Regions from separate parts of the Halobacillus sp. ABH2_015 genome, predicted to be linked through region 1. Evidence: riboswitches for the same ligand, from Rfam matches in the RefSeq annotation. Region 1 holds a riboswitch; each other region holds the start of a gene.
The links. A riboswitch is a leader RNA that binds a small molecule or an ion and turns the genes downstream of it on or off. The one in region 1 is predicted to bind S-adenosylmethionine.

Region 1 (5,483 bases):
CCGCGGATAGTCCTTCCAGGTGCTTGGTCGTCTGTTTGATTTTATCTTCGATATCGAAGGGCTTCTGCTTATATTGATAGGAGAGTGCCGCGATCAATACTTTCGGTTTCACCTGACCAATGCGGTCGACGATTCCTTTTGTTCCGAAGTCCGGGGAGCAGGATGTCCAGGTGGCGCCTAGTGATGTCGTAGCAAGCAGAGCGACGAGTCCCTGGATATCGTTCGTCGTGATGCCGGCGACACAGTCACCTTCCTGGACACCCAATTGTTTGAACCCTTCCTGGGCTTTGGCCACGGATTGTTTCAGTTCCTGCAGCGTGATGCTTCGGGTGAGTCCTTCCTCATTCGCTTCATAAGCCGCGATCCGGTCAAGCGACCCGCGCAGCAGGTTTTCAGCGAAATTCAAGCGGGCGTCCGGAAACCATGCACTATCCGGCATCGAAGGACCGGGAACAAACACACGGTCTCCCTTTTCTCCGATGATCCCTGCGTAATCCCATACGGCCGACCAAAACTCGGAAAGGTGGGAAACGGACCAGCGGTGGAAACGTTCATAAGGGAAGAGCGCCTGGTTGGTATAGTTAGCAAAAGCTTTGATATGCGACTGTTCGATGCGTTCGTTTGATGGTTCCCACAGGTAAGGGGAACGCTGAGCTGTAATGGGTGTATTCATGGGACTTGTCTCCTTTCGAATTATGAATGGGGAACGTCGATCAACAGGGCCATCCCCTGGCCGCCACCGCCGCAAAGGGAAGCGATGCCTTTCCCTCCGCCGCGTCGTTTCAGTTCATGGGCAAGCGTCAGAACGAGCCGGAAGCCTGTCCCGCCTAAAGGGTGGCCGAGAGCGATCGCACCGCCGTTCACATTGACGCGGTCATAATCAATTCCGAGTTCCCGGCAGCTGGCAATCACGACACTGGCAAAGGCTTCATTGATTTCAAACAAATCGATATCGTCCGTGGTCAGCTGATGTTTGTCTAACAGCTTCTGAATGGCCTGTGATGGCTTCGTTTGTAAACTCGGATCCGGTCCGGCAATCTCTGACCAGTCGATGATTTCCGCCAGTGGCTGTTGGCCGAGGGCTTCCGCTTTTTCCTTCGTGGTAACGATCCCAACGCTCGCGCCGTCCGTCATTTGAGAGGCATTGCCTGCGGTGATCGTGCCTTCGCGTGAAAAGGCGGGAGAGAGATTTGATAATTTTTCGGCTGTCGTCCCTTTACGGATGCCTTCATCTTCTGCGAGTCGTTCAGTAAAAGGAGCGATTTCCGGCTCCAGCCAGCCATTTTCCTGAGCGTCCGCTGCCCGCTGCTGGGAAAGGGCGGCGTATTCATCTTGTTCCTCCCGGCTGATGTCGAAGGAGCGGTTTTTCTCATCGGTGAGAGCTCCCATCGATACATCGCTCAAGGCGCACCATAACCCGTCGTTCAGTAAGGTGTCCTTCAGCAGGCTGTGACCAAGTCCGGAGGAAGCTCGGACAGGAGCGGTATGAGGAGCATTCGTCATCGAGTCGAATCCGCCGACGATATACAGCTCCCCTTCCTTCAATTGCAGCCTCCGGGAGGCGTCGGTAACTGTAGCGATGCCTCCCAAACAGACATTGTTCAGTGTGATAGCGGGTGTAGCGATATCCACCCCCGCTTGATAAGCGGCCTGTCTCGCAGGATTTTGGCCTCCTCCCGCCTGAATCACCTGGGCGAGGAGCACGCCATCTGCTTTTTTCGCGGCTGGGTTTCTCTCTAATAGAGCGCTCAGCGCATGAGACCCAAGTTCTGCTGCGGATTTCTTTTTCAAAGCCCCTTTCCACTTACCGAAGGGGGTGCGGATGCCGTCTAGAAGTACTGTCGTCATTTATGGAACAACTCCTGTTTTTAAAATAGTAAGAGCCCTCTTCACAAAAATAAGAAGAGGGCTCTCGGCTCTTCTTATCTTCCAGGATTGTCTCCTGCAGGAATTAGCACCTTTTCAAGCTGTTGCTTGCTGGTTGCCGGGCGTCAACGGGCCAGTCCCTCTGCCTCTCTGGATAAGAAATCGGTATTCAATTGGAAACTATAAAACCTCTCTATCAAAGATAGAGAGGTTAGAGATTGTAAGCATCTCTTATCTTCCTGAGCATTCACTCAGTAGGATTTGGCACCTTGCTATCAATATAGCGGTTGCCGGGTTTCACAGGGCCAGTCCCTCCACCTCTCTGGATAAGATGTTCTTCCTTTATTTGGTTAAGTGCCATGTTAGCAGGGGAAAGGATAGGTGTCAATGGATTTGATAGAAAAGTTAGAAAATTCATTTTGTTCTGTGACTGGTGGTGAACGTGTGAACCGCTTTAACATTAGGGCTTGCCGATTCTTTCAATTATGCGGGGCACTTCACGAGAAAAATGAAGGCATCTATCAATTCGTCCATCATCCATTCTCCGATGGTTCCTGCGGCTACATAACGTTTCACTGATTAGATGATACCTTACAGGTAGAGCTGCTTTTAGATTTATGAGCAGAGATTTTAATAACTTTCGATATTCATAAATGGATAATGATTCAGCCTCTTTTGTCTTTATGAGATAATGGGTATGGTAATTACTGATACTATTCAATAAAGGAGTTTTACTATGCCGGAATATGTTGGTTACATCGGTACGTACACCAAACAGGAAAGTAAAGGCGTCTATCAGTTCACCCTGGATACAGACGCTAAGGAACTGAAAAATATTCAGCTGGCTGCAGAATTGCAGAACCCTACGTACGTCACCGTGAGTGATGATCAAAAGAATCTTTACGCGGTTTCCAAAGACGGGGAAAACGGCGGTGTCACGTCCTTTTCTATCAATGCAGAAACGGGAGAACTCACAAAATTAAACGCTCAGACAGCTGCGGGCTCTCCGCCGTGTCACGTGAGCGTGGATCATTTGAATAACAATGTTGTCACGGCTAACTATCATACAAAAGAAGTGGTCTCCTACCTGACCAATGAAGATGGATCGTTGAATCCTGCAGTTTCAATCGTGGAGCATGAAGGTACCGGCCCTCATGAGCGTCAGGAAAAGCCGCACATGCACTATGCAGGCTTTACCCCTGATGAAAAATACGTGATAGCGATTGACCTTGGCAGCGATCGTGTTATTACTTACGCCGTAGACAATGGCGAGTTGAGCCAGGTGCAGGTGTTCAACACGAAACCGGGTTCCGGTCCGCGTCACATTACTTTCCACCCGAACAAAAAGTATGCCTACGTGATGACGGAGCTCAGCTCAGAAGTGCTTGTCCTTCATTATGATGAAAAGGACGGCAGCTTCACCGAGCAGCAGGCCATTGCCGCAATCCCTAAGGACTTTGATGAAACCAATGATGGCAGTGCCATTCATATTTCTTCAGATGGACAGTTTGTTTATGCCGGCAACCGCGGGCATAATTCCATCGCTGTTTATGAAGTTAACCAGGATACAGGGAAACTTACTTTTGTAGAGTGGACCTCGACAGAAGGGAACTGGCCGCGTGATTTCGTGATGGATCCTTCCGAGGAGTTCCTGATTGCGACGAACCAGAAGTCCAATACGATGACGTTGTTCGAGCGGGACAAATCAACCGGCAGGCTGACGCTTGTTCAGTCCGATGTATTCGTACCCGAGCCGGTCTGCGTGAAGTTTATAAAGTAAATAGACAAATAGGAAGAAGAGGGCGTCCCATGGAGGGATGTCCTCTTCTTTTTTATGGAAAAAGGGACAGTCATACACCCCCGGCCGTTTGAGTATAGTTAATTACTCCCCATTATATGGAACTAAATCAGGGGAAGGGAGGAAGGTACATAGCAGGCGGGGAAACACCTTCAAGGGCGAGGGAGGTCGCTGGATGGAAGTATGTAAACACTGCGGTCATGAGATGGGCGGGGAAGAAACCTTTTGTACCGAATGTGGTGCACCCAAGGATGCTCCGCTGACCCGGTCGGGAGCAAAAGCGCCAAGACCACCGATACCGCGGAAAAAGAAAATCACGCTGATCTCGATAGGGGCGGTTTTTGTTGTGCTGCTGACCGCTCATTTGATTTTGTCATCGATGCTTGACCCGACGACGAAGATCCGGGCGATGGATCGTGCGGTCACGAATAATGATGCGGGAGCTTTTGTAAGTGAGTTGTCCCTGGATGAAAAAGCATGGCTGAATGAAAAGGAATACCTGCAGTATATGAAGGAAAATGATTGGGAGACCATCCGTGAACAGATGCTGGAAGCCGTCAGCGGACAACAGCGGTTCGATACCATCATCCGCGATGAATACGGCAGCCCGCTTTTGTCTGTCAAAAAAACAACCGTGATTCCTGGGATGTACAAGACGTATGAAATTGAAGCGGTTCCGACTGAGATCAGATTCTTAACGAACATGGATGATGCTTCCTTTACAGTCGGCAAAGAAAAAATCACCGTGGAGAATGCTGCCGAGGACGAAGTTAATGCCAAAGCCTACCCTGGTGTGTATAAAGTTGAGGGAGAGGCATCGAACGTATATGGGAAGTTCAAGGACACGTGGGAATACCAGGTGCTGGCGGAGGAATCGGATTACTATATGGAACTATATTTTGCAGGGACTACGTATGATGTCGATACCAACCAGCCGGAAGCGATTCTTTTTGTCAACGGAAAGAGTACGAAGAAGTCGCTGAATGAGCTGGGCGTCATCGGTCCTGTGCCGGACGGAAACAAGCTGGCCCTTCATGCGGAGTGGACAAACGATAAGAAAGAGGTGGTCAAGTCCGGACAGATCCGTACGGAGGATGGCGACTACTGGGGTGAGCTGAGTTTTTATTTTGAGGAAGAACTGGAGGAACCGGAGGAATCGGTCTTTGAATACGTACCGGAATCGGATGACTCCGAAGCAGCCGAGGATCACGTGCTCGATTTCCGGGAGGTCTATGAAGAAGCGTTGAATGCGGAGGACTTCTCGATGATTGCTCCTTTCCTCAAGGATGGCAGTCAGGCTTCCGCTGAGTTTCAGGATTATTTGGACGGGATCTCAGGCAAAGGCTTCACCTATGCGTTTACGGAGAATAACATTGTGAAATCTACTGCTTATGGAGTGGATGGTTATGTGGTGACGACGGATGAAGCGTTCATCTTTACCGACTCAGAAGGAGAGAAAACGCACTACGAGCGTACGAAGGATTATACCGTAATCAAAGACGGGGACAGCTGGAAAATCGAAGAGGTAGCCATCAATGAGACCAATCGTTCAGACGGGTGACTTCTAATGAAGGGAATGGGATGTTATGCATTGTGCGACATGCGGAAATCCATTGAATGAAGACAGTAAATTCTGCGGAAAATGCGGGGCCTCTGTTCTTGCGGAGCATGCGTCGGCATCGACGGTGGAAGCGGCCGCATTACCTCCGCAGAAGGATTATACAGAAACGGCTAAACAAACAGGCCGTCAGTTTTACCGTTTTGCCCTCCAAGCGCTGCAGGAACCGTTTCGGGCCAGTCAGCGGGCGGATGCTTCCCA
Region 2 (5,483 bases), 2.9 Mb from region 1:
CGATCCCCTCCGTTTCCTCCGTCTCAGAAACGAGGGCAGATAAATCAATACGGTACAAGAAGTGGATGAATTGTTCCCCATGCCACACTTCGTAAATCTGAGCCCTGCCGTCGCGTCCCGGCAGCGAAGCCGAAGCTTCGGTTGTTGTGGTCAGCCCTTCTTCCCGTGCAAGGGCCAGGCCCGGAATGCGCTCTTCAAAAAACTCGTGAAGACGCTCCTCTGACTCGATTTCCTTCCAGCTGCCAGGAACGTCTTCCATATCGACAGGCTTGGCTTTTCTATGTAAGGAACCGTCTTCTTCGTGAACCAATTTGGAGGAGTCTTGAGAACCTGTATAAATGTATGTACCTCCTGCAAAAAGGGTCAGGACAGCGCCAATGATGAGCCACTTCCATTTTCCTATGTTTTCCCCCATGGTGAATTCACCCTTTCATCATGCTTGTCACGCTCCCTTCTATACTAACAGAATTTTCTATATTTTTGAGAGGTCATAAAAATAACCCGCGGATAAACGCAGGTCATTTTTCGTCATCGGAGTAATGGTGGAGCAGGGAGTCTCCTTCCGAATGGTTATGATCTTCCTGTAAGGCTTGCGGGGGTTCGTGGGAGAAAGCCTGATTGAATTTTGCTGACCGGTTAAAAGCTTCTGCCGCCTCATTCGATCGTTCGACACGGGCGCGGCGTGTTTTCTTTTCGCTCATCGTTCCACCTCCTTTTGTTTAAGATTTCCTCCTTGCTGTTAAATTAAACTTCTGGATATCATAGATCGTAATCACAGAAAGATCCGTATATAGGGAGAGGGGCTTAAGAGATGGAGGAAATGCTGGATATTTTTAATGAAAAGGAAGAAAAAACGGGTGTCAAGGTCCGCGGGGAGGTTCACAGAGATGGAGACTGGCACGAAACGTTTCACTGCTGGTTTGTAAAGAAAGTCGATACAAAGTGGCATGTGCTGATGCAGAAAAGGGCCTTTGATAAAGAAGATTATCCCGGCTTATATGATATAACGGCCGCCGGACACATCGAAGCAGGAGAGGGATTGATGAAAGGGGGACTGCGCGAAATTCAGGAAGAATTGGGGCTGTCACTGGAACGTTCTGCTTTAACACCGGCAGGATATGTGAAGGAGGAATTGATTGGGAAAGACAAGGTGGACCGGGAAATCTGCCGGTTGTTTTTCTATCATTGGCCTGGCGGGGATATGCCGGTGGGAGTTGAAGTGGCTGACGTTCTTGCCATCCCTCTGGATCAGTTATCCTTCTTAATGACGGGAGAGAGGGAAGTGGCTGCAGGTGTTTCGATTTGCACCGGGGAATCAGAAACTATGAAGGCGGAATCATTTGTTCCTCATACCCCTGCCTATCAAAGCCAGTTGCTGAAGGCTTTGTCTGAATATGTCGAAAAACTTTGACAATAACACCTCTCCATCGATATAATTTTTGATTAAGTGATCAGAAAGGAGTCGACGAATGACACACCCAAGCTTTGAAACAAAAATTGTCCACCATAAACAGGATCAATCACAGGTGCATAACAGCAAGACGACACCGATTTATCAGACATCCGCCTTTACCTTCAAGGACCTGGACCATCTGGAAAGTTACTATGAAGGGGAAAGTCCATACTTATATACAAGAGAAAAAAATCCGAATACCGATGAACTTGCGGGAACGGTTGCTGAGCTCGAAGGTGCTCCATCTGGAGTCGCTTCCTCCTCAGGAATGTCAGCCATCCTTGCAGGCATTCTGGCGGCTGTTGAACCCGGAGGCCATATTGTAGCCGCAGAAGATGTGTATGGAGGTACGCACAAACTCCTGACTAAAGAACTGCCATCCTTCGGAATCGACGTCACCATGGTATCCTTTAACAATTTGGACGAGGTGGAGAAATCCATCCAGCCTCATACCCATCTGCTTTATACGGAATCGATTTCCAACCCGTTCCTACGCGTGGAAGACTTGAAAGGTCTGAGCAGTCTCGCTCAAAAACACGGCATAAAGACGATGGTGGATAATACATTCGCCACCCCCTATCTTGTCCAGCCCTATCAGTATGGAGTGGACCTTGTTGTGCACAGTGCAACGAAATACATAGGCGGTCATAGTGATGTCACGTGCGGCGTCCTTGCCGGTTCGGAAGCATTGATTTCCAAAGCAGCCCAGAAAATCGTGACTCTTGGAGCAAATTTAAGTCCGTTTGAAGCTTGGTTGACCCAGAGAGGGGCCAAAACCCTTGCACTCCGGATGAAACAACAGTCTGCGAATGCAAAAAGTGTTGCAGAGGCACTTCGGGAGCATAGTGGGGTTAAAAAGGTGTTTTATCCTGAATACGTATCTGAACGTGGTCATGGAGCGATTGTTACCATCGAGCTCAATGAGAGCGTGGATGTGGAAGCCTTTTTCAAATCTCTTGGATGGATCAAAATTGCACCGACACTCGCTGGTGTCCAGACAACTGTGTCCTACCCTGTCCGTACGTCACACAGGGCTCTGTCAGAAACAGAACGTGAAAAAATCGGAGTGAACGATTACGTCATCCGCTTATCCATAGGAATTGAGAGCGATGAAGATATCATTCATCAGCTGAAAAGAACCATTGACGCTTCAATAAAATAAAAATTCAGAATGTTATTGACATTGATGCAGATGGTCAGCTATAATTCACATCATAATCAAAATTAAATAACTAGTACTCTTATTAAGAGCGGCTGAGGGAATAGGCCCTGTGAAGCCCGGCAACCTTCAAACATCGGTTTGAAAAGGTGCCAAGTCCTACAGATCATGGATCTGGTAGATAAGAGGAGGATAACAGTACGTTCAGCCCTCTTCTTATATGGAAGAGGGCTTTTTGCATGGATATAGACGCTGTAAGGACCACTTTCTTTTTAAAACTGATTAAAATGATGAGAATAATAAACTTTAGGAGGACATACAATGACCAACTCTTTTGAAGGCTACGATATTGATACCATTTCTCTGCACGGTGGACAGTCACCAGATCCTACGACCGGTTCAAGGGCCGTTCCGATTTACCAGACCACATCCTATGTGTTTCATGATACCGATCACGCCCAGAGCCTTTTTGCCCTCGATGAACCGGGGAATATTTACTCCCGGCTCGGAAATCCGACGGTGGACGTATTCGAAAAACGCATGGCTCTTCTGGAAGGCGGAGTAGCCTCGGTAGCGACGGCTTCAGGCATGTCCGCCATTGCCCTGGCCATTTTGAATGTAGCTGGTGCAGGAGATGAAGTCGTGGCAGCATCCAATTTATACGGCGGAACTTATAATTTATTCGCCAACACTTTACCGCGGTATGGCATTAATGTTCATTTTGTTGACCCGGTCGATCCGGACAATTTCAGACAGGCCATCAATGAGAATACGAAGGCTGTATTCGCTGAGACCATCGGCAACCCGAGTCTTCACGTGCTTGATTTTGAGAAAGTGTCCGCTATTGCCCACGAAAATAAAATCCCGCTGATTGTAGATAACACGTTTGCCACACCTTACACGTGCCGTCCGATTGAACACGGAGCTGACATTGTCGTCCATTCGGCCACGAAATGGATTGGTGGCCATGGAACAGCTATCGGCGGCGTCGTTGTCGACGGCGGGCAGTTTGACTGGGGCAATGGAAAGTTCCCTGTTTTCACAGAGCCGGATCCGAGCTACAACGGGATCGTTTATACAGCCGATTTCGGCACGCTCGCCTACATTACAAAACTCAGGGTCCAGCTGCTTCGTGACTTTGGCTCCTGCCTCAGTCCGCAGAACGCTTTCCTTCTGCTCCAGGGACTTGAAACGCTACATCTGCGGGTGGAACGTCATTCAGATAATGCCCGGGAAGTGGCTGAATACTTGGCGGAACACCCCGATGTGGAGTGGGTTTCCTACCCCGGCTTGAAAAACCATCCGGCCCATGAACTGGCCAATCAATATTTAGAGGGCGGCTATGGTTCCATTGTCGTATTTGGAATCAAAGGAGGCAGAGAAGCTGGGAGTCAGGTGATCAACAACATCTCGTTGTGGTCCCATGTCGCCAATGTCGGCGATGCGAAATCTCTGATCATCCACCCGGCGTCCACGACCCACCAGCAGCTTTCTGTTGAAGAGCTTGCGGCGACCGGAGTGACGGAAGAGCTGATTCGTCTTTCCATCGGACTCGAATCCAGCAAGGATTTAATCAATGACCTGGATCGGGCCATTGCCAAGGCAACAGGCAATGATTCCGGAAAGCGGGCAATCACAGAGAATGATGAAGGAGTCATCAAGTGGGCGCTCAGCTCTGCGAAGATTACAGAAGGAGGAGAAACACGTCCGAAACGCCTGGCTGTCGTCGGTCTCAGTGGAAAGCCTTCCCGTCCGAGTCACCGACTCGCAAGAAAAATGCAGCGGCTCGGGTATCAGATCGTCCCGGTGAACCCTCGGGAGGAGGAGGTGCTTGGCGAGAAAGCTTACCCGGATTTGAGATCGATCCCATTCAGCATCGACGTCGTCCAGGTGTTCCGCAGCCCTGAGGCCGCCATTGAGATTGCCCGGGAAGCAGCGGACATCCAGCCTGGTGTGTTCTGGCTCCAGGAAGGGGTCATTTCTCCAAAAGCAGCGGAAATCGCCAGTGAAGCAGGTCTGGAAGTTGTCCATAACCGTTGTACCTACAAAGAAGCACAGCGGCTGCGCGGAAGCATAGATACGTACGCATGCGAAATTTAAGTAGGGGAAGGGGTAAAAAGATGAATTGGAAAAAAGTCATAGCTGTCCTCAGTGCAGCGGCCGCCATCGGGCTTGCCGGTTGTTCAAGTAATGCCGAAGGTCAGGAGGATCAGCCGGATAAGGTAACCCTTGATTATGCCTACTACTCTCCAACCAGTCTGGTCTTGAAAGAAAAGGGATGGGCCGAGGAAGCGTTTGAAGAACAGGGCATCGAAGTGGAATGGGTGCTCAGCCAGGGAAGCAACAAGGCGCTTGAGTTTTTGAATTCAAGCAGCGTTGATTTTGGTTCTACAGCCGGAGCAGCCGCGTTGATGGCTAAAGCGAATAATGCTCCTGTAGAATCCGTCTATCTCTATTCCAAGCCGGAATGGACGGCTTTAGTCACGAATCCGGATTCTGGCATATCTACTGTAGAGGATTTAAAAGGGAAGAAAGTCGCCGCCACGCTTGGAACCGACCCTTATATTTTTCTTGTTCGTGCTTTAAAGGACCATGGACTGAGTGTGGATGATATTGAGCTTGTCAATCTGCAGCATCCCGAAGGGGCTTCTGCCTTGAACTCCGGCAATGTCGATGCATGGGCAGGGCTTGATCCCCACATGGCACGTAATGAACTGGAAGCAGGGGCAGAGTTGTTTTACCGTAAGCCTGAATTCAATACGTACGGAACGTTGAACGTCCGCTCTGCGTTTGCGGATGACCATCCTGACGTCGTCAAAGATGTGATTAAAGCCTACGAAAAAGCGCGGGAGTGGACGATAGAACACCCGG
Region 3 (5,483 bases), 290 kb from region 1:
GTCAGACCTGTTTCCACAGCAAGATCGTCAAGATGGCCATGCAGATGGCGGTACACCATTTGGAAGATTCTTCTTTTTTCGTCCTGCATCACTTTATCTGTATAAATTTCCTGCAGCTTTTCGAAAGCTGATGTTTTCGACCATTCCATCTTCTCATCACCTCTCTTAACCATTTCGCCTTCAAAGGAAGTTAATCCTTCCTGAAACCGAAGGAGGAAGCTTCCCCTTCCACCGATTGATAAAAAAGAGGGAAATCCTTGGTGTCTTCTTTCAAATGCCGTCCCATATGAGGCATCAGCTTATTCCACGCCATAGGGTTGGCGGCGATGGTTTGAAACAATGCCATTTCGTTGTCTGTCCACTTCCGGAGCGATTGAATATAATCCAATGTCAGCTGAAATCCCGGCAGCAGCTGTTCATCCCTTCGACTCTGAAAACGATCCAGGGCTGTTTTCCAATCCACCCCTTCATCCATCTGCTGAAAAGCATCGGCCAGCAGAAAGGACTGTAGAAACGCATCATTGATTCCAAGCCCCGTACTTGGATCTTTACTGTGACCAGCATCTCCAAGGAGGACCCAGCCCTCTCCATAAGCATTCCTGAAAAAGTTCGGCATTCCGGGGGTTCCGATAATCTTTCCCTGCAGAACTGCCCCTTCCATCCTTTTCTTCATTCCGTAAAATTGATTAAACGTTTGTTCAAATGTATCCTGCGGCGCTTTCATCATGTCCGTAAATTCCCCAGGGTGGATTTCAATACCGAGACAATCCCGGTTTTCCTCCATTGGAAATACAAAGCCGATTCGTCCTTCATGCAGGAAAATCTCCGTTACAGGTTCGCTTAACGGCTCCACGCCTGTGTAATAACCGTATAAGACCGGACGGAGAGGCTTCGTTTCCCGATACTTCTCTGCTTCCGTCCAGGCAGCGATGTTCGAGTTCTTTCCATCCGCTCCGGCCACCCACGCTGCACAGGCCTCCCACGCTTCCCCTTCTGTTTCAAGGTGAAGCCCGGCAACGCGCCCGTCCTCCCTGATCAAACCTCTTGCTGACGTACGCGGCATAAAAGTGACGGAACTCAACGCCTCGGCCTGCTCGATCAGAAGAGGGTCCAGGACATCTCGTTTAGGTATAATCGTATAATCCGCTCTCGGTCCTTCTATAAAACTTTGGCCGATATACGTCCGCATCCGGCTCACTTTTCTCAAACCGGTCTTCTCCAGTTTATGAAGGATGCCCAGTTCCTCAAGGAAGCGGGTATGGGACATAAAGTGAGTAGACAGTGTGTCACTCGGAAACGCGGCTTTATCGATCAACAGGACACGCTTCCCCATTTTCCCGAGCAGGACAGCCAGACTTGCCCCAGCTGCCCGGGCTCCTGTAATGATCACGTCATATGTATGATTCATTCCGGTCCTTCCTTTCTTTCTCAACCTGTGTCCCATCATAATCGGTTTCACGCAAAAAAACTACAGCCACAGGAAAACAAGCATAGGAAGCCATAAAAAAATCCCCTGGACGGGGATTTTTTAAAAGGTACGCTCTTCTTCAACTTCGTGATTCTGGTCAAGGATGTACAAGCGGCTCGGTTTGTTCTGTTTCGCGATTTCTTCCGCTTTTTCTACAGCTGTATCACGCTCATCAAATAAATCTGTCGGAGCTACGTCCTCAATTTTTACGAACCATCCGGTTACATCTTTATTTGGTACTACACTATATTCCTTCATGAAAACATCTCCTTCAACATAGACTTAATTATCCATTCCCGCCCTATTATAGATTTAAACACCCTTGTTTCAAGCTGGGAATTGACAAGAGAGCTGGACCCCTTTATAATTTCAAACAAGTCAGATAAATTAAATATTGAAAACTCTTATCGTGAGCGGCAGAGGGACTAGGCCCTGAGACGCCCGGCAACCTTCAAGGAAAACTTGAAAAGGTGCTACATCCTACAGATCAGATGATCTGAAAGATAAGGGGAGGTAAGCATACATAAAAGCCCTCTTCTTACTTACAGAAGAGGGTTTTTCTTTTTCCCTCTACACCGAGGATCAGGATGTCCTGGAAATCATAAGGAGGAATGAAACAATGACCAATTCAAATCATGTATACGGTGATGAAACACAGCTGCTTCACGGTGGACAGGAAGCTGATCCAGCAACAGGATCGCGTGCTGTTCCCATCTATCAGACAACGTCATATGTATTTAATGATACCGATCATGCCCAGAACCTATTCGCCCTGGCCGAACCAGGGAACATCTATTCCAGAATCACAAACCCGACGGTCGATGTATTTGAGCAGCGTGTTGCCCTTCTGGAAGACGGTGCCGCTGCTGTCGCTACAGCTTCCGGGATGGCGGCAATCACGATGGCCGTCCTGAACGTTGCCGGAGCCGGAGATACCATCCTCACTTCCTCCAACTTGTACGGAGGTACGTATAACTTATTCGTCCACACCCTTCCCCGCTATGGTGTGAACGTTGTTTTCGTAGATGGGAACGATCCTAATGCCTTTGAGGAAGCTGTTACACCTGAAACGAAAGCGATTTTTGCTGAAACCATCGGGAACCCAAGCCTGAATGTGCTGGACTTTGAAGCGGTAGCGGATATTGCCCACGCCCATCACATTCCCTTGATTGTCGACAACACCTTCGCCACCCCTTATGTATGCAAACCGATCGCCTGGGGAGCCGATATCGTTGTCCACTCCGCAACGAAGTGGATCGGGGGCCATGGTACAGCTATCGGCGGTATTGTCGTAGACAGCGGGCGTTTTGACTGGAATCACGAAAAATTCCCGGGTTTTACTGAGCCTGATGAAAGCTACAACGGCATCCGCTTCGGTATTGATGCTGGACCTGCCGGCTATGCGGTTAAGCTCCGTGTTCAGATTTTGAGAGATATCGGCGCCTGCCTGAGCCCCCAGAACGCCTTCCTGCTCCTGCAGGGACTTGAAACGCTTCACCTGAGAATCGAAAAGCATGCAGAACAGGCCTATGAGATTGCTGCATACCTGCAGAATCATGAAGGGGTGGATTGGGTGAATTACCCTGGACTGCAGGATCACCCTACTCATGACCTTGCCCGAAAGTATTTGAAAGGCGGAGCCGGATCCATGGTTGTCTTCGGAATCAAAGGGGGACGCGAAGCCGGTCGTAAATTGATCGATCACTCCACACTCTGGTCCCACGTAGCTAATGTGGGTGATGCGAAATCATTGATCATCCATCCGGCATCCACCACCCATCAGCAGTTGAATGAGGAGAACTTGAAAAAGTCCGGTGTTTCCGAAGAACTTGTCCGCTTGTCGGTTGGTCTGGAATCTGTGACTGATCTTATACAGGACTTGGATCAAGCCATAGAAAAGGCCAATGGATACAGCCGCCCTTATAAGGAACAGCCTCATCCAGCGGAGACCGTTCTCCGTTCCTCTCTCGACCGGTCCAATGGGAACATCCGCCGGAAAACGATCGGCGTCATTCCTGATCAGCCGGGAGGCCTGCAGGAGGAAGCCTCCAAGTTGGAGCGGTTCGGTTTTGATGTGACTACTTTTTCAAAGGTGGAAGACATTCTGGAACAGAACGATCCAGCTTTCGATATTCTTTACTTTGAAACCCTTGGAGAAAACCAAACGGATCTGGCCCAGTCGGCGAATCCATCGGTCATCTGGTCCAAAACTGCTTCTTCCCTGAAAAATGAACAAATCCTATCCGGTGCGAGCCTTTACGAGACGATCGTTTCGATCCGCTCAGGACACCACTTATCTCAAACACTCGTCACTGTATAATGGCCAGAAAGGAGAATGAAAGCATGTCTTTAAAAAACCCCGCCAGCCAGACAGCAGCTTTGGAAACGATTGAACTGGGACCCTTCCATTTCGAATCCGGCGGACGGCTGGAATCTGTCGAACTGGCTTACGAACGCACCGGCCCGTCTCATGCTCCCGTCATTGTCGTCTGCCACGCTTTAACCGGGAACCAGGCAGCTGTGGGTACGGAAGAGCAGCCCGGCTGGTGGGCAGGATTAATCGGGGAGGGGGAGCCAATCGACACCTCCCTGTTCCAAGTGATTACTTTCAATGTTCTGGGAGGTTGTCACGGGTCTACAGGTCCCGCCAGTATGAATCCGGATACAGGCAGACCATTCCGTCAGCATTTCCCTAAAGTGACCATCCGGGATATGGTCCGTGCCCAGTATGAGGCTTTAAAAAAGATGGGCATTCATCAGGTCAAAGCTGTTGCGGGAGGATCGCTTGGAGGTATGCAGGCGTATGAGTGGGGGCTCCTCTACCCTGACTTTATGGAGAAGCTGCTGATTATGGCTGCCACCCCCTACTTAAGTGATTACGGCATCGCCTTCAATCATATCGGGGCGAAAGCCATTAAAAACGATCCTTTTTTCCAAGACGGGAACTACACGACGAATGAGTCCCTGCAGGGGTTTGAAATTGCGCGGATGACCGGCATGGTGACTTACAGAAGCCCTGCTCTTTTTGAAAAAAGGTTTGACCGGTCCAATGGAGGAGACACTTATGAAATTCAGTCCTACCTGGATTATCAGGGAGATAAAATCAAAGAACGGTTTGACGCGAACAGCTACTTGTACCTGCTTGATGCAATGAATAACCATGACATCGGGAGAAACCGGGGAGGATGGAAAGCGGCCGCCGCTCAGTATAAAGCAGACTTGATCACGTTCAGTTTTGAACACGACCTGCTGTATCCAGAAGAGCTGATTTCCGCTTTTTCATCGGCGGCACCGAAGGCCGTCCACAGGCATATCCCTACGGATTATGGTCACGACGGCTTTCTCGTTGAATTCGAACAATGGGGCCGTTTCATCAAAGATGAGCTGAATGAGGACTAGAAAACATAAAAAAGACGGGTAGACGAACACGATGTTCATCTACCCGTCTTTTTTATGATGGAAGATCACTGACTTTCACAAATTGAAACCCTTGGGAAGTTAACTGTTCCAGCACAAGCTCTACGACTTCAGGGGTCCGGCTCTCTAATTCATGGAGAAGAATCACTGAACCATCCTCTGCCTGTGAAATAATCTCTTCCGCTATTTCCTCCGGCTCCTGTTCGCTCCACTCTTCGGAATAGAGCGTCCATGGAACCGTATTCCAATCGCCTTTATAAGCCTTTGGAGGATTCTCGCCAAACGGCAGTCTCAATCCAGCCGTTTCTACTCCCGCGGCCTGCTTGATCACGTCCTGGGCAGCGAGGATCTGCTCATCCACCTCTTCCGGATTTAACCGGGCGAGGCGGGGATGATCCCACGTATGATTTCCGATTTCATGACCCTGCTCAGCCACCATCCGGGCCGTTTCCGGGTAATAGGACACCCGTTTTCCGATCATGAAAAACGAGCCTTTGGCGTCATACTTCTCCAGAAGGTTGAGAATATCCACTGTCCATGTTGGATGAGGACCGTCATCAAAAGTGAGAGCAGCTCTCTTTTCTCCGGTTTCCACCCC
Region 4 (5,483 bases), 360 kb from region 1:
TCCGAAGCTCCCTGATCGACACAGCCTTTGGTGTGGTAGATCATACAGTATTCATCCTGGGCCACGATACTGATTCCGAGAGCCATCAGCTGCTTGTCTTTTTGTGAAAGCTCTCCGGCTTTAAAACATTCCTGGGAAAATTGACTGAACTGGTGGGCGACTTCAGGCATGTGTTCCGCAAAGACACCCATTCCTTCTTTATAATCATGTAAATATGTCTGCGTCCACGTCATATTCTGATCCTGCATGTTAAAACCTCCCATAAATAATAAGTGACTGCGGTTAGTATAAACCGCAGTCACTTATTTTATCCGTTATTCAGAATCGTCGGAAACAGGGATAACTGCTCCTTCGTATTCCTCTTCAATAAAAGTTTGAATGTCTTCAGAACGAAGGACTTCCACTAGCGTGTTCAGTGCCTCGTTGTCCTCGTCTTTGCTTTGAGCAGCGATGACGTTCACATAAGGGGAGTTTGTCCCTTCAAGGATGATCGCATCATCTTTTGGTACAAGGTCCGCTTCAATCGCGTAGTTCGTGTTAATCGCTACAAGGACTTCTTCCTCTTTGTTGTACACTTCAGGAAGGCCGGCTGCGTCCACGCCGGTATCAAACTGAAGGTTTTTAGGGTTCTCGACAATATCATTGACCGTGGCATCCACTTTTTCTACACTCTCATCCAGTTTGATCAACCCTTCTTTTTCAAGAAGTGTCAATACACGGCCGTGGGTGGATACAGAACGGCTCATGACGAACTCGGTACCTTCTTCTACGTCTTCAAGGTTGTCATACTTTTGGGAGTACACACCGATCGGCTCAATGTGAATCCCGCCGAGATTGGCAAAATCGTAATCATCATTATCCTGCTCTTGAAGTTCCATATAAGGAATCGTCTGGAAATAGTTTGCATCAATACGTCCTTCGGCCAAATCCTGGTTTGGAAGGATGTAATCCTGGTATTCCTCGATATTTAACGTGATCCCTTCTTCTTCAAGAAGCGGCTTTGCTTCTTCAAGAACTTCAGCGTGAGGAACACTTGTTGCTCCTACTGTAATTTCCGTATTTCCTTCACCGCTGGAGGAATCTTCCTCAGAAGAACCGCAGGCGGCAAGAACAAGAACGAATAACAGCGCAACCGCTGTTGTCCAGATTTTTTTCATGAATAATCTCTCCCTTTTGTTTTTTATCTTTTGTCCAATTTACGGGAAGCATAATCACCGATGAATTGGAAAATAAACACAATAATAATGATAAGCACCGTGCAAATGAAGACCACATCAAAATTACTACGCTGGAAACCGTAGAAATAAGCAAAGTCTCCAAGACCACCGGCACCAATCGCACCCGCCACGGCGGTATAACCAATCAGTGCAATGGCGGTCACCGTAATTCCTGAAATAAGGGCAGGCATGGATTCAGGCAGCAGGACTTTGAAGATGATCGTTGATGATTTAGCCCCCATCGCCTTCGCTGCCTCTACGACACCTTTTTCCACTTCCTTCAATGCAATCTCAACAAGTCTCGCGTAAAACGGAGCTCCTCCGATAATTAACGCCGGAAGGGCTGCGTTCGGACCGCGGATCGTTCCAATCAAGAAGTCTGTAAACGGGAACAGAAGCAGGATCAATATAATAAAAGGAATGGCACGGAAAATGTTTACGACAGAAGCTGTCACTGCATTGACCACTTTGTTCTGCCAGAGCCCTCCCGGACCAGATAAATAAAGCAGCAGGCCGAGCAGAATCCCGAGGATAAATGTGCCGGCTACGGAAATCAGAGTCATATACAACGTTTCATTTGTTGCTGTAATCATGTCTTCCATGCGTACGTTTGGCAGTAATCCATTAAGCATCCGGGTTCACCTCCACTTCCACAGAAGTCGAGCGTATATATTCGATTGCCCGGGCTGCTTCCTCATCGTCTCCTTCAAACTGAACAAACATCGTTCCGTAAGCTCCTTTTTGCGTCTGCGTGATCTTCCCGTGAAGAATATTCACATCCAGGACGAACTTCCTGGAGACCTCACTGATCAGCGCTTGGTTGGTACTCTCTCCTACAAAATGCAGCCGGACAATTTTTCCGGACTGGTACTTATCTTTGATCAATTTCAGAGAGTGCTCTTTTTCCTGATCACCCATCACCTGATCGACGAATTTCTTCGTCACTGGCTGATCTGGATGAAGAAATACGTCCAGAACATCTCCCTTTTCAACGATTTTCCCCTGCTCCATGACTGCCACCTGATGACAGATCTTACGAATGACATGCATTTCGTGAGTAATCAAAACTATGGTCAGTCCGAGTTTTTCATTGATGTCTACAAGAAGATCCAATATGGAGTCTGTCGTTTCCGGATCCAGAGCGGATGTCGCTTCATCACAAAGGAGGACTTTCGGGTTGTTGGCCAGCGCCCTGGCAATTCCTACACGCTGTTTCTGTCCACCACTCAACTGGGATGGGTAGGAGTTTCCTCTGCCGGATAAACCGACCAGATCGATCAGTTCGTTCACTCTTTTGCTCCGTTCTTCCTTTGGTACACCGGCAATTTCCAACGGAAAAGCGATGTTATCATAAACCGTTCTGGACCAAAGCAGGTTGAAGTGCTGAAAAATCATTCCGATATCCTGGCGGGCGATACGCAGTTTATTCTTACTGAGGCCCGTTAAATCCTGATCACCGACGTGGATGCTGCCCTCTGTTGGATCCTCCAGTCGGTTCAACAGCCGGATAAAAGTACTTTTACCCGCTCCACTATAACCAATGACACCGTAGATTTCCCCTTTATTTATTGTAAGGCTTAAGCCATCAACAGCTTTCACTTCCCGATCCTTCGTTTGAAAAACTTTAGAAAGATCCTTGATTGTAATCATGATGTGTTCCCTCCCATTCAAAAAACGCCATTCTGTTCGAGAACAGAATGGCGTTTCAATAACAATGTATCTTCTGTTCTCTCATCTGTCAGAGCTGTTATGCTCTGCAGGATTTGGCACCTTGACAGGTCGGTTACACCTGCTGGTTGCCGGGCATCGTAGGGCCAGTCCCTCCGCCACTCTGGATAAGAGATTTTAGCTTATTAAATTATTACTGCTTTAATTCATTTCATAACTACAAAGTGGATTTTAGCACTCTGCCACCAGCGTGTCAACATAAATGAGCTACTTTTCAGAAAAGAAGAACATCTGGATATGCAAAAAAGTCTCTCCTAAAATAGAAGAGACTTTAGTGGATCTCATCTATCAAAGCTTTACGCTCCGCAGGATTTAGCACCGTGCTTTTGCCGGTTGCCGGGTTTCAAAGGGCCAGTCCCTCCACCACTCTGGATAAGTTATGATGTCGCTGTGAAATTATATGTTATGTTAGCATGGAGTCTATACGGACGTCAAAGATAATAATCAGGTATATTTTTACAGTAAGGAGATGAAATCATGAAGGAACGTGCTCCTCAATTTGAGCTTTCTTATATAAATCAGCCCTCCACCTATCGTCTGAGCGACCATTTCGGAAAGGTGATCGTCCTGACTTTCTGGGCATCCTGGTGTCCTGACTGCGGGAGAGACTTACCTAAAAAAGAGCAGCTCTTTGAAACGATGGACAAAGAAAAAGTGGAGCTGGTTACGATTAACGTTCCCGGTCGTGAACGCAGCCCTGATGCCGGAAAGGAATATGCTGAAAAATTTCTTAACCAGCCTACCTTGATTGATGATTGGCGAAGCTTATACGATACGTTCGGCTGCAAGGGCGTCCCTTCCACTATTATCATAGATCAGGAAGGCAGGGTCCACGAATCGTTCGGTGATAAAGCTTCCTTTCTCGATATCGTCCAGTCCCTGGGGGAAATTGTTTAATCATCAAAACAGCGGAAGGCCTACCACCCGCTTATCACTGGTCATACGGCCGATGAATAAAACCCGCCCTGCCTATGCAGGACGGGTTTTTTACCGTTTTTATCTTGTCATTTCCCGGGGAATAAAGGCGGGTTATAGATAGGGAATGATCTTTTCATACATGTGTGGGACGGATTGAAAAGCATAGACCTTTTCAAGAACTTCTCCTTTATGGGTAATCAAGAGGCATGGAACACTTTCCACTCGATATTGTTCCATCAATGCAGGATGCAGAGAGGCGTTCATTTCCGAGAATAGTGTTTTTTTATACATCTCTTCCAAAGTTATCAGCATCTTGCGGGCAAGGTGGCACGTCCCGCAAAAAGGGCTGTGAATAAATGTCATCGTTTTTTCATCCGAGGACAGCACCCAGGCTGCCTCATTTTGTATTAAATTCTGCAAAGCTTCCTCCTAAATTAAATACATCGACTTCACGCTGAAATGACGGCTTAACAGGGCACGGGCGAGTTCCGGCTCGGGAGTAGCCGCCACTTCTCTAAAGGCTTTATCAATATAAATATGCTCTGCGTGCGGAAGTTCCTCTGTCAGCATCTTCCGTAGTTTAAAACCGGAATCATCTTCATCCACAAGGATATAGACCGATCGTTCATCCAGGTTATGTTCAAAGATCATTTCTTCCATTCGCTCAATACCGAGCGTCCCATGGGTACAGATGATTTCGATTTTCTCATCCAGTACTTTGTTCAATTTCTTCTTATCTGTAATCCCTTCAACAATCAAAATCCGTTCTCCATCCATCTTCATCACCTACTATATAGAAACAGACCATGCCATATGGCATGGTCTGAACATGATTAAGATCAAGCACGATCATGTCAGACAAGGAATCATCAGTCCTGCCTGTACAACGGGCTTACTTGTTTTGATTAATCTTCATCAATCATCGCTTCATATTCTTCAGAAGACATCAGCTGCTCAACTTCTGAAGAATCGCTTGGTTCAACAACAACCATCCAGGCTTTATCATAAGGAGACTCATTCACAAACTCAGGGCTGTCTTCCAAATCTTCATTCACTTCTACAACTTTACCGCTGATCGGTGCATATAATTCGGAAACGGTTTTTACAGATTCCACACTTCCGAAAGGCTCGTCTGTTTTTAGTTCTTCTCCCACTTCAGGAAGCTCAACAAAAACGATGTCGCCAAGTTCAGATTGAGCAAAATCCGTGATTCCGACTCTGACTTTTTCTCCTTCTTCTTTCACCCATTCGTGTTCCTGAGAATAACGTAGATCTTTTGGTAAGCTCATATTCGATTACCTCCACAGTTCTTGTTTTTGTTTAATGACAGTTATAAACATAAAAGCCTTCTGCTTTTATTTCCAATGTTCTGCTCATCGGCCCCAGACGTTTTCAAATTCATCGGCTTTGAAACCAACAGTGACATTTGTTCCATCAGTGACGATGGGCCGTTTGATGAGCATCCCGTCTGAAGCGAGCAGGCGCAGCATTTCTTCTTCATCTGCATCTTTCAGCTTTTCCTTCAGGTTTAACTCCCGATACTTCTTCCCACTGGTGTTGAAAAATTTCTTAACCGGTCGTTCACTCCTGGCCGTGAGGTCCTTCAACTCTTCCTGTGAA

Region 2: it holds a riboswitch for S-adenosylmethionine, as region 1 does, so the genes downstream of both, ACXAD6_RS00190 (PLP-dependent aspartate aminotransferase family protein) here and ACXAD6_RS15360 (acetyl-CoA C-acyltransferase) in region 1, are expected to answer to the same signal.
Region 3: it holds a riboswitch for S-adenosylmethionine, as region 1 does, so the genes downstream of both, ACXAD6_RS16715 (O-acetylhomoserine aminocarboxypropyltransferase/cysteine synthase family protein) here and ACXAD6_RS15360 (acetyl-CoA C-acyltransferase) in region 1, are expected to answer to the same signal.
Region 4: it holds a riboswitch for S-adenosylmethionine, as region 1 does, so the genes downstream of both, ACXAD6_RS13615 (methionine ABC transporter ATP-binding protein) here and ACXAD6_RS15360 (acetyl-CoA C-acyltransferase) in region 1, are expected to answer to the same signal.

Annotation. Positions count from the first base shown of each region.
Region 1 is NZ_JBSWUG010000002.1:2,926,503-2,931,985, reverse strand. Features, by position in the region: gene ACXAD6_RS15365 (acetoacetate--CoA ligase) at 1-673, opposite strand, end outside; gene ACXAD6_RS15360 (acetyl-CoA C-acyltransferase) at 694-1,848, opposite strand; SAM riboswitch class I at 1,920-2,027, opposite strand; SAM riboswitch class I at 2,095-2,199, opposite strand; gene ACXAD6_RS15355 (lactonase family protein) at 2,603-3,646, shown strand; gene ACXAD6_RS15350 (TcaA NTF2-like domain-containing protein) at 3,840-5,225, shown strand; gene ACXAD6_RS15345 (zinc-ribbon domain-containing protein) at 5,251-5,483, shown strand, end outside.
Region 2 is NZ_JBSWUG010000002.1:22,980-28,462, forward strand. Features, by position in the region: gene ACXAD6_RS00170 (hypothetical protein) at 1-415, opposite strand, end outside; gene ACXAD6_RS00175 (hypothetical protein) at 519-701, opposite strand; gene ACXAD6_RS00180 (NUDIX hydrolase) at 812-1,411, shown strand; gene ACXAD6_RS00185 (trans-sulfuration enzyme family protein) at 1,470-2,615, shown strand; SAM riboswitch class I at 2,692-2,800, shown strand; gene ACXAD6_RS00190 (PLP-dependent aspartate aminotransferase family protein) at 2,934-4,712, shown strand; gene ACXAD6_RS00195 (aliphatic sulfonate ABC transporter substrate-binding protein) at 4,733-5,483, shown strand, end outside.
Region 3 is NZ_JBSWUG010000002.1:3,214,802-3,220,284, forward strand. Features, by position in the region: gene ACXAD6_RS16700 (hypothetical protein) at 1-149, opposite strand, end outside; gene ACXAD6_RS16705 (FAD-dependent monooxygenase) at 191-1,408, opposite strand; gene ACXAD6_RS16710 (DUF2188 domain-containing protein) at 1,529-1,726, opposite strand; SAM riboswitch class I at 1,870-1,978, shown strand; gene ACXAD6_RS16715 (O-acetylhomoserine aminocarboxypropyltransferase/cysteine synthase family protein) at 2,088-3,788, shown strand; gene metX (homoserine O-acetyltransferase MetX) at 3,812-4,867, shown strand; gene ACXAD6_RS16725 (polysaccharide deacetylase family protein) at 4,920-5,483, opposite strand, start outside.
Region 4 is NZ_JBSWUG010000002.1:2,565,979-2,571,461, forward strand. Features, by position in the region: gene ACXAD6_RS13600 (carboxymuconolactone decarboxylase family protein) at 1-248, opposite strand, end outside; gene ACXAD6_RS13605 (MetQ/NlpA family ABC transporter substrate-binding protein) at 315-1,157, opposite strand; gene ACXAD6_RS13610 (methionine ABC transporter permease) at 1,181-1,849, opposite strand; gene ACXAD6_RS13615 (methionine ABC transporter ATP-binding protein) at 1,842-2,867, opposite strand; SAM riboswitch class I at 2,946-3,059, opposite strand; SAM riboswitch class I at 3,224-3,324, opposite strand; gene ACXAD6_RS13620 (TlpA family protein disulfide reductase) at 3,423-3,842, shown strand; gene ACXAD6_RS13625 (thioredoxin family protein) at 3,975-4,283, opposite strand; gene ACXAD6_RS13630 (toprim domain-containing protein) at 4,293-4,640, opposite strand; gene gcvH (glycine cleavage system protein GcvH) at 4,769-5,152, opposite strand; gene ACXAD6_RS13640 (arsenate reductase family protein) at 5,237-5,483, opposite strand, start outside.